Regions from separate parts of the Pseudoalteromonas sp. SCSIO 43210 genome, predicted to be linked through region 1. Evidence: predicted binding sites of a transcription regulator. Region 1 holds the regulator's gene; each other region holds the start of a gene.
The links. Region 1 encodes sigma-54, which starts transcription at its own class of promoters, with help from an activator protein. Its sites were predicted from a motif close to GTTGGCACGNNNNTNGNNT; they were not measured.
Positions count from the first base shown of each region.

Region 1 (4,292 bases):
ATCACTCGTGTCGATCATATAGTCAGCGCGAGTAGTGAGAACATCGAGTAGTTCTTTTTCTTTTTTTATAGCTAAATCAAGAGGTAATGAGTCAACTGATAACGGGTGTAGACGGCGAGTCTCAGAAAAACGTTTAATTAATGTTTGATCCTCACTGTCTAGATAAAACAGAGTCGGTTTAGCAAAGCCAGGTAAGTATTCAAGGATATCGTTAAATTCATCTTGCTCTTTTGGTAAATTACGGACATCAATACTAACTGCAATTTTGTCGTAGTTATCAGATACACTTCTCACTAAAGAAGGTAGCAGATTAATTGGAATATTATCTACGCAATAATAACCTAAATCTTCAACTACGCGTAAAGCAACCGATTTTCCAGAACCGGAACGGCCACTTATGATAATTAATTCCATTTATCACCCATTATGTTAATTACGATTGTTCTACAATAACTTGATACAGTTCAGTATCTGATTTTGCGCTGCGTAACTGTTTACAAAAATCTTTATTATTTAGTTTATCAGCTATCGTTGCGAGCGTCTTTAAGTGCTGCTGGTTATCGCCATCAGGTACGATGAGAGCAACAAATATATCAACAGGGCGATTATCTATTGCATCAAAATTAATAGGTGTTTCGCTTACTAATACGAGTGCTAAGGGCTCTTCTGCGCCGCTCATTCGCCCATGAGGGATTGCAATGCCTCTTCCTATACCAGTGCTTCCCAGTTTTTCTCTATTCATTAAGGCGCTGAGAATATCTTGTTGAGAAAGATATGGGAGCTTGTCATGAGCAAGTTGACTGATGAACTCTAAAATTCTTTTTTTACTATTAAAAAGGACCGCAGCTCTGCTGCAGTCCTGACATATAAGTGAACTTAATTTCATAATATTAGTGTCGAGCAAGCTTCTCTTTGTGTTTAATAACTTGGCGATCGAGCTTGTCAATCAGCGAGTCAATGGCGGCGTACATATCTTGATGTTCAGTAGAGGCAAATAACTCAGCTCCACTTACATGAATCGTTGCCTCAGCTTTTTGGTTTAATTTTTCTATATCAAGAATGACATGAACATTATTAATATGATCTGAGTGTCTTTCTAGCTTCGCAAATTTGGTATTTACATAATCTCTTAATGAATCAGTTACTTCTACGTGACGACCAGTTAAGTTTAGTTGCATAAGCATTACCCTCTTTGTTTAGCGTCTTAAATCAAACTTTTTCGCTGATTTGACGGTGGAATAGCTAGAGATTCGCGATACTTTGCGATTGTACGTCTCGCTACTTTTATTCCTTGCTCAGCTAATATATCTGCAATTTTACTATCACTCAATGGTTTTGCTGAGTTTTCTGCTGCGATTAATTTTTTAATGAGAGCGCGTATTGCTGTTGATGAGCATTCGCCTCCATTTTCAGTACTTACATGGCTTGAGAAAAAATATTTAAGCTCAAAAATACCGCGAGGTGTATGCATATATTTTTGAGTTGTTACGCGTGAAATAGTTGATTCGTGCATTTCGACCATTTCTGCTACATCATTTAAAACCATTGGTTTCATGGCTTCGGGGCCATGCTCAAAAAAACCTTGTTGTTGCTTAACAATACAATTAGTTACTTTTAATAGTGTATCGTTTCTACTTTCTAAACTTTTAATAAACCATTTAGCTTCTTGTAGATGCGAGCGAATAAACTGGCTATCACCACTTGATTTAACGGTGCGTGACATTGCTGCATATTGGCTGTTGACTCTGATTTTAGGCATGCTATCTGGGTTTAGTTCAACAACCCAGCGACCTTTTATTTTTTTCACCGATACATCAGGAATTACATACTCAGATTCTTCTCTAACTATAGTATCCGCCGGTTTTGGGCTAAGAGTATGTATTAAAGTCATTATTTCTTTAAGCTCTTCTTCTTTGAGCTTTGTTTTTTTCATTAATGTACGATAGTCGCGAGCAGCTAATAGATCAATGTGCTCGGTTAAAATCATTTTTGTTTCATTAATATAGGGTGTTTCTTTATCGTATTGGTTCAGCTGAATACATAAGCATTCTTGTAAACTACGTGCTGCAATACCAACAGGGTCAAACAATTGAATTCGTTTTAAAACAGCTTCTATTTCGTCAAGTTCAACTTCGTTGTCTTCTTCGTTCTCTTGATTAAAACTTTCTAAAATTTCTTCGCAGCTTAGCGTTAAAATACCCGAATCATCGACGGCTTCAACAATCGCAATCGCAATCGCTTCATCGGTAGGACTAAAGGGAGTCAGTTGTAGTTGCCACATTAGGTATTCATGGAGCGTTTCAGTTGAGGAGCCTTGGTATATAGATTCATCTTCAGGCATTGGTCCTGATGATGACGCTGGGGCTGCGCTCATATATTCATCCCAACTAACATCCATAGCCATTTCATCACTTAGCGTATCTTTAGCAAGTGCTTCACCACTGTCTTGCTCATATTCGCTCGGAACATCATCAGCATTTGCGCTAACAGTGACATCGTCGTTATCTGCTTTTTGCTCGTTTTTACCAGCAGAATCTTCGGCGTAATCTTGCTCTTCAACCTCTAATAGGGGGTTGCTGTCGAGTGCTTCTTGTATTTCTTGCTGGAGATCCAATGTACTGAGTTGCAACAGGCGAATTGCTTGTTGCAGCTGTGGAGTCATTGTAAGTTGCTGGCCCATGCGCAGCTGTAATGATTGCCTCATGTATCTCTAACAATCCTTTTATGTTGTTATAATTAATACTAGCAGATGCTTAAAGACATGGCGTAAATGTTACAGCCTAAATTGTTCGCCTAAATAAACATCACGTACTGTTTTATCGTTTAATACGTGTTCTGGAGTGCCTGATGCAATTAACTCACCATGAGAAACTATGTAGGCTTTTTCGCAAACATCAAGAGTTTCTCTTACATTATGGTCGGTAATTAACACACCAATACCACGATTTTTAAGATGTTCTATTATTTTCTTTATATCTAACACTGAAATAGGGTCAACACCAGCAAAAGGCTCATCAAGCAATATAAATTTAGGATCAGCGGCTAGTGCTCGCGCTATTTCAACTCGGCGACGCTCGCCTCCTGATAATGCCATACCTTGGCTATCACGAATGTGCTGAATACTAAATTCATCTAATAAATTGTTAAGTGTGTCTTCTCTTGCTTGCTTATTCAGCTCTTTACGTGTTTCTAAAATAGCCATTAAATTTTGATAAACAGTAAGCTTTCTAAAAATTGATGATTCTTGGGGTAAGTAACCAATGCCTAATCTAGCACGACTATGCATAGGTAAAAGAGTAATATCGTTATCGTCGATAGAAATCTTGCCTTTATCACTAGGTACAAGGCCTACAATCATATAAAACGTTGTGGTTTTACCTGCACCATTAGGGCCAAGTAACCCGACTATGCTGCCAGCCTTTACTTCCAGACCTACATTTTTTACAACTTCACGGCCTTTATAACTTTTAGCTAATAGTTCTGCTTTTAATGTACTCATGGCTGACCTTTATCGTTTTTTTCTTTTTTAGTCTCAATAGGTACTAAAATAGTATGCACACGATCGGTTGAGTTTTCGTCTTTTTCAGCGCTAATTAATTGCTGTTGCATATCGTAAGTAATACTCTTGGCATTTATTTTTTGACCCGCTTGCGATACTTGTGCATCGCCAATAAGGGTTAAAAATCGTTTAGCTACATCATAACGAACTTCGTTTGCGCTGGCGCTCATTATAGTGCCATCAGTTTGTTTTTCTTCGAAATATGCAGGGCTACCAGTTGCAATTAGTAGCTGTTTATTATCGCCTAATTCATCACGTTTATGTACTTCTAAACGGTTGGCTGTAATACGACGGTTGCCGTGAATAATCTCAACATTTTTTTCAAAAATTCCGACGTTTTCTTTTAATTGGCCTTCTTGTTTGTCGGCACTTATTGATATTTGATTCGCTGCAGGTTGAATCGCTTGTTCAGCAGCGCTAAGGTTGAAAGCTAGTATAAGTGTCGGAATAATAAGTATTTTTGAAATTTTATTGGTCATAATATATAGTTCGCGTATGGTTAATAAGTTTTATCACTTCAGTTTTTAAATCGGCTTCAAGGCCTTTACCGGTGATCTTTAAATTGGGTCCCGTAACAATAACGGGTTGCTCTGAACGCATCGTGAGTAGTTTTATATCTACTTGAATATTATCCGCATTAATCTTGTCTATCATTGCATTATCAGTAAGATTATTGGCAACCACGTTACCTTCTAAAATTAATTGTTTTCCTTCATATAACGTTGCTTCGTCT
Region 1 is NZ_CP087225.1:750,629-754,920, forward strand. Features, by position in the region: gene rapZ (RNase adapter RapZ) at 1-414, opposite strand, end outside; gene ptsN (PTS IIA-like nitrogen regulatory protein PtsN) at 434-886, opposite strand; gene hpf (ribosome hibernation promoting factor) at 891-1,178, opposite strand; gene LOS73_RS03325 (RNA polymerase factor sigma-54) at 1,205-2,704, opposite strand; gene lptB (LPS export ABC transporter ATP-binding protein) at 2,774-3,499, opposite strand; gene lptA (lipopolysaccharide transport periplasmic protein LptA) at 3,496-4,038, opposite strand; gene lptC (LPS export ABC transporter periplasmic protein LptC) at 4,028-4,292, opposite strand, start outside.

Region 2 (4,292 bases), 1.0 Mb from region 1:
CTACACCTTGCCATTTCGCAATACTTTTAACAGACTCACCGCTTAGTGCTAACTGACCTTTAATATCTTTGCCTTGCTTAGCGATGCTCCCTTCGAACGTTAAATCAACTAAACGAGAATCTAAGGTTTGTTTAACATTAAAAGTAGCACCTTCAATTGCTTTAGCTGGAGTATCTAATTTTATATCAAGCTCAAAACGCTCCTGCATATAAGTAATACCCCCTTTTACTTCTAATGTTTTACGAAGTGATGGAAGTAAAATAGCGAGTTCTAAATCACTAATCTGTTGCTTAGCACCTGTTTGCCCATCTAGATAGGTAAATGTGCCGCCATAAATAGCAACCTCACCTAACTCAATATCAAAGTTATCTGGAAGCTTTATTGCTTCACCTGATTGGCTTTGCTCTTTAGGTTGCTCTGCAACTGCATCAAACAACTGCCAATTAGCTTTACCATTTTTGTCGGTTTCTAATAGGATATTTGGTTCGTTTATAACAAACTTATCTAATTTAAACTCACCACCAAATAATGAAAACCAAGGTATATGTACAGCAAGCTGTTTCATACTCGCCATGTCGGCGCGCGAACCTGATCCCATATTTGCAAAATGCACGTCGTTAAGTTCTAACTTTAATGCAGGGAATACGCTAAGTGTTTTATCACCTTTAATAGTAAGAGTGCGCCCAGTTGTTTGTTCTACCTGCTGCGACACTTTATTAAAAATAGTATCAGTAGGAATTAAAAACGGTGCGGCAGCAATTAGTGCTATACATAATAAAAGTATTACACCTACAATTTTAAGTAAGGTTTTCATGATCGTCCTTTCAAACGTGCAAATAATGTTCTTATCATAGCGAGTGTTAGCTTTAAAATCATTGCTGAAGTTGTAAAAATGCTATTTAGTTTAACTTATTTGGCATGATATGAATCCGTGCTGAAAATTTCAGCATAAAAAACATATAGTAGAGTACTAATGAAATGGTTAATGCTATAAAAAAGCATTAACTAAATAATTCAATTTAGTGCTCTTGAAATTAAACATTGTAAATTTAATGACAATATCTCACAAAAACCTCAAATCAAAATAACTAATATTTACCTATAATTTAATCTTGATACATTGAAAAGTATAGATATTTATCCCCTGTCACTATTAAGCATTGAGGACAGCGCTGTTGTTATTGATGTAATTGCGCTAAAATAGACCAGCAAAAAAATATATATCTAATCCGGAGATTCTACAAGGCATGAAAAAACTGCTAATTTCACCGTCAAAAATGACGCTAGGCGAACAAGAAAATCAAATCTATCAGAACATTCTGAAGCAATCTTCAGAGTTAAGCCTTAACCTTATGGCCGTGAAAGTAGAAAACCACCCTGATGATTTTTTACCTTGGTGTTACGAACTATTAAATGCAAGTAGAGATCGTATGAACTACGATTTACTAGAGCCGCAACAATTACCTATACTTAAGAAGCTACACGATCAGCTTATTTCAGCTATCAGCTTTTTACAGGTTAAAACTTTACGTATTGCTCCGTGGCCTGTTGTAAGTGTATTTGTAGAACAACACAAAGACGTTATTGCTCTTGATGAACAGCTTCGCTTAGTAGACTACATTAAAAGCATTCGTGAACAATCTCTTAAAGATATGATTCCTGAAGATTTACTTGCGTTTAGCGGTAAGCATATGGCGTCACTTGATCCAAGCACATACAACTTTGATGTTGAATGGTTTGCCTCAACTAAGAGTGCAAAAAGCTTTCATCAAATGCTTAGCGATTTACCAGGTGATTTTGATGCAGCTCTAGCAAACATCCCACTTGAAGGTGATATCACTCAATATGAATACCAGCAATTTGTTGCTGCTTACTCAAAAGTGTTTACCGACAACAATGAAAAACCAACGCTAGCCCCTGCAACTCGCTTGCTAGCAATGCGCCGCCCTGATTTATTTACTCCGATTACAAATAATCGATTAGATGCATTATGTGGCGCTCTTGGAGTTCCAAAACTTAAAAATAGTGATTTTGAGCGTTACTGGCAAGATATCGTTAAAGGTATTCAAGCTATGTCGTGGTATAAAATGGCTAATGCAAGTAACGAACTAGAGGAACAGTTAGTTGCTATTAAAGCACTGATCCCATGTTTCTTTTATTATGCAGACACTAAAACACCTGACAGTTCAAACTACATCAAGTTACTTAGCAAGCCTAAGCGTAGTACAACAACGACAGGTAAAACTCAACGTAGAGGCAAAGAGTCTGCAGAAATTTTAGTAGACCGTGCTCTTGCTGCTGACGATATTCCTGAGCATATTCGCAGCAAACGTGACTCGATCATTAATGAAGTACAAAAAGGTCGAGGCGTTAACGAAACAATTAGTCTAATGCGTACTATTTTCGGCTAAATAAATCTAACCTAGCTGTACTTTAATGGTGCGGTTAGGTTAATTTATGCACCAGCAGCGTGCGAACACTTATTAAAATTACCTCAATAAGAAAACACTACTCCTTTGTAAGTCATTATTTTTAAACTATAAAAATACATTTTAAAATAAATAAAACCAAGCTGGCACACACAGTGCACCATCTCCCCAGTTAAACAATAAAAATGCATCCAGTTAAAAGGTTAAAGCAATACATAATAAAACCTTGGCATGCAAAAATCATATAACGGGAAATGGACATGCTCAAACTAAAAAAAACAATTGCGATTAGCATCATCGCATTAATGGCTGCAACATCGGTAATCTCAACATCAGTTCAAGCTGAAGTAACAGCAAATGCGGCAGCAACATCAAATTACTTATGGCGCGGCCAAGAGCAAACGGGTGGTGATGCGGCAATATCCGGTGGTATTGACTACGCTAATGAGTCTGGTTTTTATGCCGGTACTTGGGCTTCAAATGCATCTTGGGCTGACGAAATGACCTACGAGCTTGACTTATACGCAGGCTTCGGTGGCGACATTAACGAAAGTGTTAGTTACGATGTTGGTTATATTTATTACGCTTACCCAGACGCAGCTTCTGAAGCTGACGCAGATTTCTCTGAAATTTACGGTAGTATTAGTGTTGAAGGCTTCACGTTTGGCGCTTCTGTACTTGCAACATCAGCTGCAAGTGGTGACGGTACAGACTTTGGCGACTCACTTTACCTAACTGCTGATTATGGCTTTGCTGTCGGTAGTAACGGTACTGAAATGGCACTACATTTAGGTCATTACTCTGGTGATTTTATTGGTGACGACAATATCTTAGATTACGGTATATCTATTTCAAAAGACGGTTTTACTTTTGGTTTGTCTGATACAGATATAGATGATTCAGATATTAAAGCCTACGTAGCTTACTCTGTAGACTTTAACTTATAAAAAAGAATGTGTTACTTGCTGCAACACGAAGGGCCTTTTGGCCCTTTTCTCGTTTATAATATTACTTGAATGGCACCTTAGTACAACTCACTTCAACTGTTTTAGGGTACCAAGCCGGAGCAATTTGATTAACAGCCACCTCTGCCAAACCATTAGTAAACGATTTATACGTATGGACACTTTGCCATTCACCTTGTGGGCAATGAGTACTTAAATCTAACGGCTTAGATCCTTCATATAATGCAAGAGCAAAATTATGATGCCATTGTGAACTCTCTTGAGTTTTATTGCTCACGTTGTCTTGTACACCATTATCAAAGTAAATGTTCGTACATCCCGTTAATATAATCAGCATACAACTTGTTATAAGTAACTTAATACTCATAATGCCTCTCCTACTATTTCATCTTCGCACCATACTTTAATAGTGTGAGGTGCATATATACCAAGTGTAATTAAACTAAGTGCTCCATCACTAAACGTTTGTTGTGACTGCATTTGAGTCACTGATTTATCTACACATACTTTTTTCACATCAACGCGCTCTTCTCCAACCAATCCCCATAAAAAGAACGGTCGACTATCTTCATAACTCGCTTTGCTTGTTATTTTGGCTGCTTGCTGTGGCTGAATTGTCACCGCAGAGCAAGCGGTTAGACTTAGTATTAAAACGCTTATCATTAGCTGCTTCATTCTTATCCCTTGTTGTTTACTCTTAATGACAGCAGTGTACAAAAAAACTAAAGTTAAGTTAGTAAGAAGGTGTGGGGAAAATGTAGCGATTGATACAAAAATTTATACAATTTTCTACAAAGTTTAGGATGAGGGCTACTTACTAAATGAGTTTAGATATAGTAAAAATAACTTTACTGTTAGCTATCAATAATCTCTTTCAATAGCTATAAAAATGCCAGTC
Region 2 is NZ_CP087225.1:4,692,664-4,696,955, forward strand. Features, by position in the region: gene LOS73_RS20315 (AsmA family protein) at 1-814, opposite strand, end outside; gene LOS73_RS20320 (hypothetical protein) at 1,248-2,411, shown strand; gene LOS73_RS20325 (TorF family putative porin) at 2,690-3,376, shown strand; gene LOS73_RS20330 (Bor/Iss family lipoprotein) at 3,438-3,761, opposite strand; gene LOS73_RS20335 (Bor family protein) at 3,758-4,069, opposite strand.
Region 2: LOS73_RS20325 (TorF family putative porin) is a predicted target of sigma-54. The motif match lies at 2,572-2,590, and genes of this name have one in related genera.

Region 3 (4,292 bases), 2.5 Mb from region 1:
TTGGGTGCATTAAACGGTTTGCTAGCTCACCATCATTAGTAAACAGCATCAAACCTGATGTATTAACGTCTAAGCGGCCTACTGCAATCCAACGATCGCCATCAATACGAGGAAGTCGGTCAAATACAGTACGACGCCCTTCTGGATCTTTACGTGTACTTAGCTCACCTTCTGGTTTGTTATACATAATTACACGACAAATTCTATCTGCTTTTTCTTCAATTTTCACAGTGTGTCCGTCAACACGAATTAAGTCTGTTTCCTCAACACGGTCGCCTAACTTTGCCACTTTACCGTTTACACTAACGCGGTTTGCATCAATGTATTTTTCCATTTCACGGCGCGAGCCTACGCCTGCACGGGCTAGGACTTTTTGTAACTTTTCACCTTGTATACTCATTCGGATGGTTCTCTCACAGAAGGATCACTTAATAACTGGTTAATTTTACTTTGCTGCTCTGTTGGCAGTGCTGGTAAATTATCTAAACCTGTTAACGAAAAATAATCTAAAAATTGTTTTGTAGTTGCATATAAAGCCGGTTTACCCGGAACCTCTTTATGCCCTACCACTTTAACCCACTCTCTTTCGAGTAAGGTTTTTATAATATTCGAACCCGTAGTAACTCCCCTTACTTGCTCAATTTCGCCACGTGTAATGGGCTGCCTGTATGCAATAAGCGATAATGTTTCCAGTAAAGCACGTGAATACTTAGGCGCACGTTCTTGCCACAAATTATTTAACCAAGGGCTTAAACTACTACATGCCTGAAAGCGATAACCACTGCCAACTTCGACTAGACGAATACCACGAGTTTGAAAATGTTCTTGTATAGTATCTATTGCGTCGTTTATTCGCGCCATAGAAATAGCTAAATCTATTAATACTACGTCTTTAAGGTGGCGCTTACTAAAAGGCTTATCTGCAACAAAAATAGCTGCTTCAATGATCTCAACTAGTTGTTCATCACTAATTCGCCGACCCGCCATACACACTCTTAACAAATAAAAATACACAGCCATCTATTATGACAGAACAACACCAAACTAGGAAAATATATCTACTAAATAACTAGATTTTAAACACAAAAAAAGCCAGTGATTATCACTGGCTTATAATTTACTCTTTAAAACAACAAATATTAGCTATGTTTAATGGCTTCTAATGCATCATCTTCAGCTACTGCGTTACCGTATTTTTTAATGTAACCCATAAACTCGCTTTTACTGATGCGCTTATCTTGGTTTTCATCCATATAACCAAAATGATTTGAAATATCATCATCGTTGCCTTCAGCAATCGAAATATAACCGTTGCTATCATTATCTAAACTTGAAAAACTACTCTCAATTTTATCAAACTTAGCTATTTCAGCTTTAAACGCTGATTCACTTACGTCACTATCAGTCGCCACTTTACCTGCATTAAGCTGCATGTAGGCGTTAAATTCTTTACGGCTAATTTCATTATCCATATTGGTATCAATATTCGAAAAATGCTCCCAGATGCTATCATCATCCGCTTCGACTTTTGAAATGTAGCCATCGCTGTCGTTGTCCAGGCTTGCAAAATCACTGTCTATTTTCTCAAGGCCTTGATTTGAAGAACAAGCCGCGAGGCTCAAAGATGCTAAAATTGTTGTTGCTAATGTTAACTTTTTCATAAGACGTGTCCTTGTAATTAAATAAATGTCACTTTAGCTAATACAATTCGGATGCCAATGTTAGTTAACTAATTAAAATCAAATAGTTACAAATAAATAGAGCATTTAACAAACAATTTCAATAAGTTATATCTGAAAACTTTGCAAAGTGCTTTGTAATTTTTGCAAAAAAAAAGCCCAGTATATATAAATATACTGGGCATGCTTTTCAAATCTTTGTGTTATTAAATAGCCGCATTTTGATAACGTTTTACAAAATCAGTTACTTTTTGACCATTACACTTTAGAGAGTTTAAATTACCGATTTTTTGACGAACTGGCGCTAGACCTTGTTTTAAAGCAGTCATACACAGTTGTGTTTCTTGTTGAGTGTCTTTAGCAAACACTTCAACTTTAGTTTTAATCACTTCAGTAGTTGTTCCTTTTTTAGCAATATCACGAATATCTTCGCCATTACACAAAATACTTTGTGAAAAGCGTGATAAAAACACACCATGCTGGGCTGCTTCTTTACGAGCGGCAGAAAAGCCTTTATTGGCACTTAATACACACAATTTAGATTCTATTTTATTATCTTTACTAAAATACGAATTACTTTGTGCCGAGACCGTAGTTGATGCTAAAAGTGCTGCAGCTAAAATTAGTTGTGTTTTCATGTGAGATCCTATTTGAACGAGCTTATTGAGTAATTTCGCGCATTATATAACCTACTTTTTAGATATCAATTGAATTTTTTATTTATTTAACAAATTAATATAGCATTAACAATGTTTAAACTTTAAACACCATTTGGTCAACAATTATGCAGCGATTTTATCCATTTCAGTCATGTTATGTACGCGTAAATACTGATACAATTTAGTGCATTAAATAGAACCAATTTTAAGGTAAATTCAATGAAAGTGATTTCTTTCAATATCAATGGTCTGCGTGCTCGTCTTCATCAATTACAAGCAATTATCGATAAACATCAACCAGACGTGATTGGACTGCAAGAGATTAAGGTTCATGATGAGGCGTTCCCACTAGAAGATGTGCAAAAAATGGGGTACCACGTTTATTACCATGGTCAAAAGGCACATTATGGTGTGGCTATGTTATGCAAGAAAGAGCCTAAATCGGTCTTAAAAGGATTTGCTACCGATACAGAGGAATCGCAAAAACGCATGATAAGCGTTACTGTAGAGCAAGAAAACGGTCGTGATTTAACCGTAATGAATGGTTATTTCCCGCAAGGCGATAATATCAATCACGAAACTAAATTCCCTTATAAACGCCAGTTCTATATTGACTTGATGACTCACCTTGAAACAAACCATACACCCGATCAAGATATAATTGTTATGGGCGATATCAACATATCACCTACCGATTTAGATATTGGTATTGGTGAAGTAAATGCTAAACGTTGGTTAAAAACGGGTAAATGTTCTTTCCAACCGGTAGAGCGTGAATGGCTTGCAACATTACTTAATTGGGGCTTTAAAGACACCTTTAGAGAACAAAACCCAGAAACAGACGATCAATACTCATGGTTTGACTATCGCTCTAAGGGGTTTGTAGATAACCGAGGACTTCGAATAGATGTAGTACTTGCAACTAATGAGCTTGCAGCACGCTGTATAGATACTGGTATTGATTACGAACTGCGCGGTATTGAAAAACCCTCAGATCATGCCCCTATATGGTCAACATTTAAGTAATTACTATGCTCAGCATAACAATACAAGGGCTACTTTGGGCCCTTGTAATTATTATTGCCCTACTAAGCTTTGATAAAAAAACATATAAAACATTGCTTAATACGCCAGCCCGTCAAACTGGCGTGCTTGCATGTGCGTTAGTGTTTGCAGTGCTTTGGCGAATAAAAGCAGGAATTTTAACTGGCCTCGATTTACACATATTAGGCGTTACAGCTGCAACATTAATTTTAGGCTGGCGATTGACTATTTTAAGTAGCCTACTTGCCACAGCCCTACTGACTGCATTTGGTCAAATTGAACTTGAACTGTTACCAGTTCAACTGCTTATTGGTGCGTTTATTCCTATTTTACTAAGCTACCTTGGCTTTATAATTAGTTACCAGTATTTACCTCGTCATTTTTTTGTTTATATATTTGTTTGTGCGTTCATAACTGCAGGGGTTATAGCCTGTATAAAAATAAGCCTAGGTGCTTTATTTTACTTAGCTATAGGGCAATACAATTGGCAAGAACTCGCAGATAACTACGTTTATTTAAGTGCCATAATTTGGTTTCCTGAAGCAATGCTCAACGGTATGGCTATAACAGTTATGATCACCTATCGCCCGCATTGGGTAAAAACTTTTTACGATAAGGACTACCTAGACTCATGAGTCTACAATATCAATGCCCACTGTGTAACCACGCACTTTTGAAAACTGATTCAACACTTCGTTGTGCTAACAACCATAGCTTTGATGTTGCTAAAGAGGGCTATGTTAATTTACTGCCTGTGCAACAAAAAAACTCAAAACAACCAGGCGATTCGCTTGAAATGGTACAAGCTAGGCGTGCATTTTTAGAGCGTGGCTATTATGGCTTTTTGCAACAAAACCTTAGCGACATAATCAGTAATATAAGTGCAAATACTATTATTGATTTGGGATGC
Region 3 is NZ_CP087225.1:3,211,585-3,215,876, forward strand. Features, by position in the region: gene rluB (23S rRNA pseudouridine(2605) synthase RluB) at 1-400, opposite strand, end outside; gene scpB (SMC-Scp complex subunit ScpB) at 397-987, opposite strand; gene LOS73_RS13740 (EF-hand domain-containing protein) at 1,140-1,661, opposite strand; gene LOS73_RS13745 (exonuclease III) at 1,886-2,317, opposite strand; gene xthA (exodeoxyribonuclease III) at 2,558-3,364, shown strand; gene LOS73_RS13755 (energy-coupling factor ABC transporter permease) at 3,370-4,017, shown strand; gene LOS73_RS13760 (putative RNA methyltransferase) at 4,014-4,292, shown strand, end outside.
Region 3: LOS73_RS13740 (EF-hand domain-containing protein) is a predicted target of sigma-54. The motif match lies at 1,702-1,720, and genes of this name have one in related genera.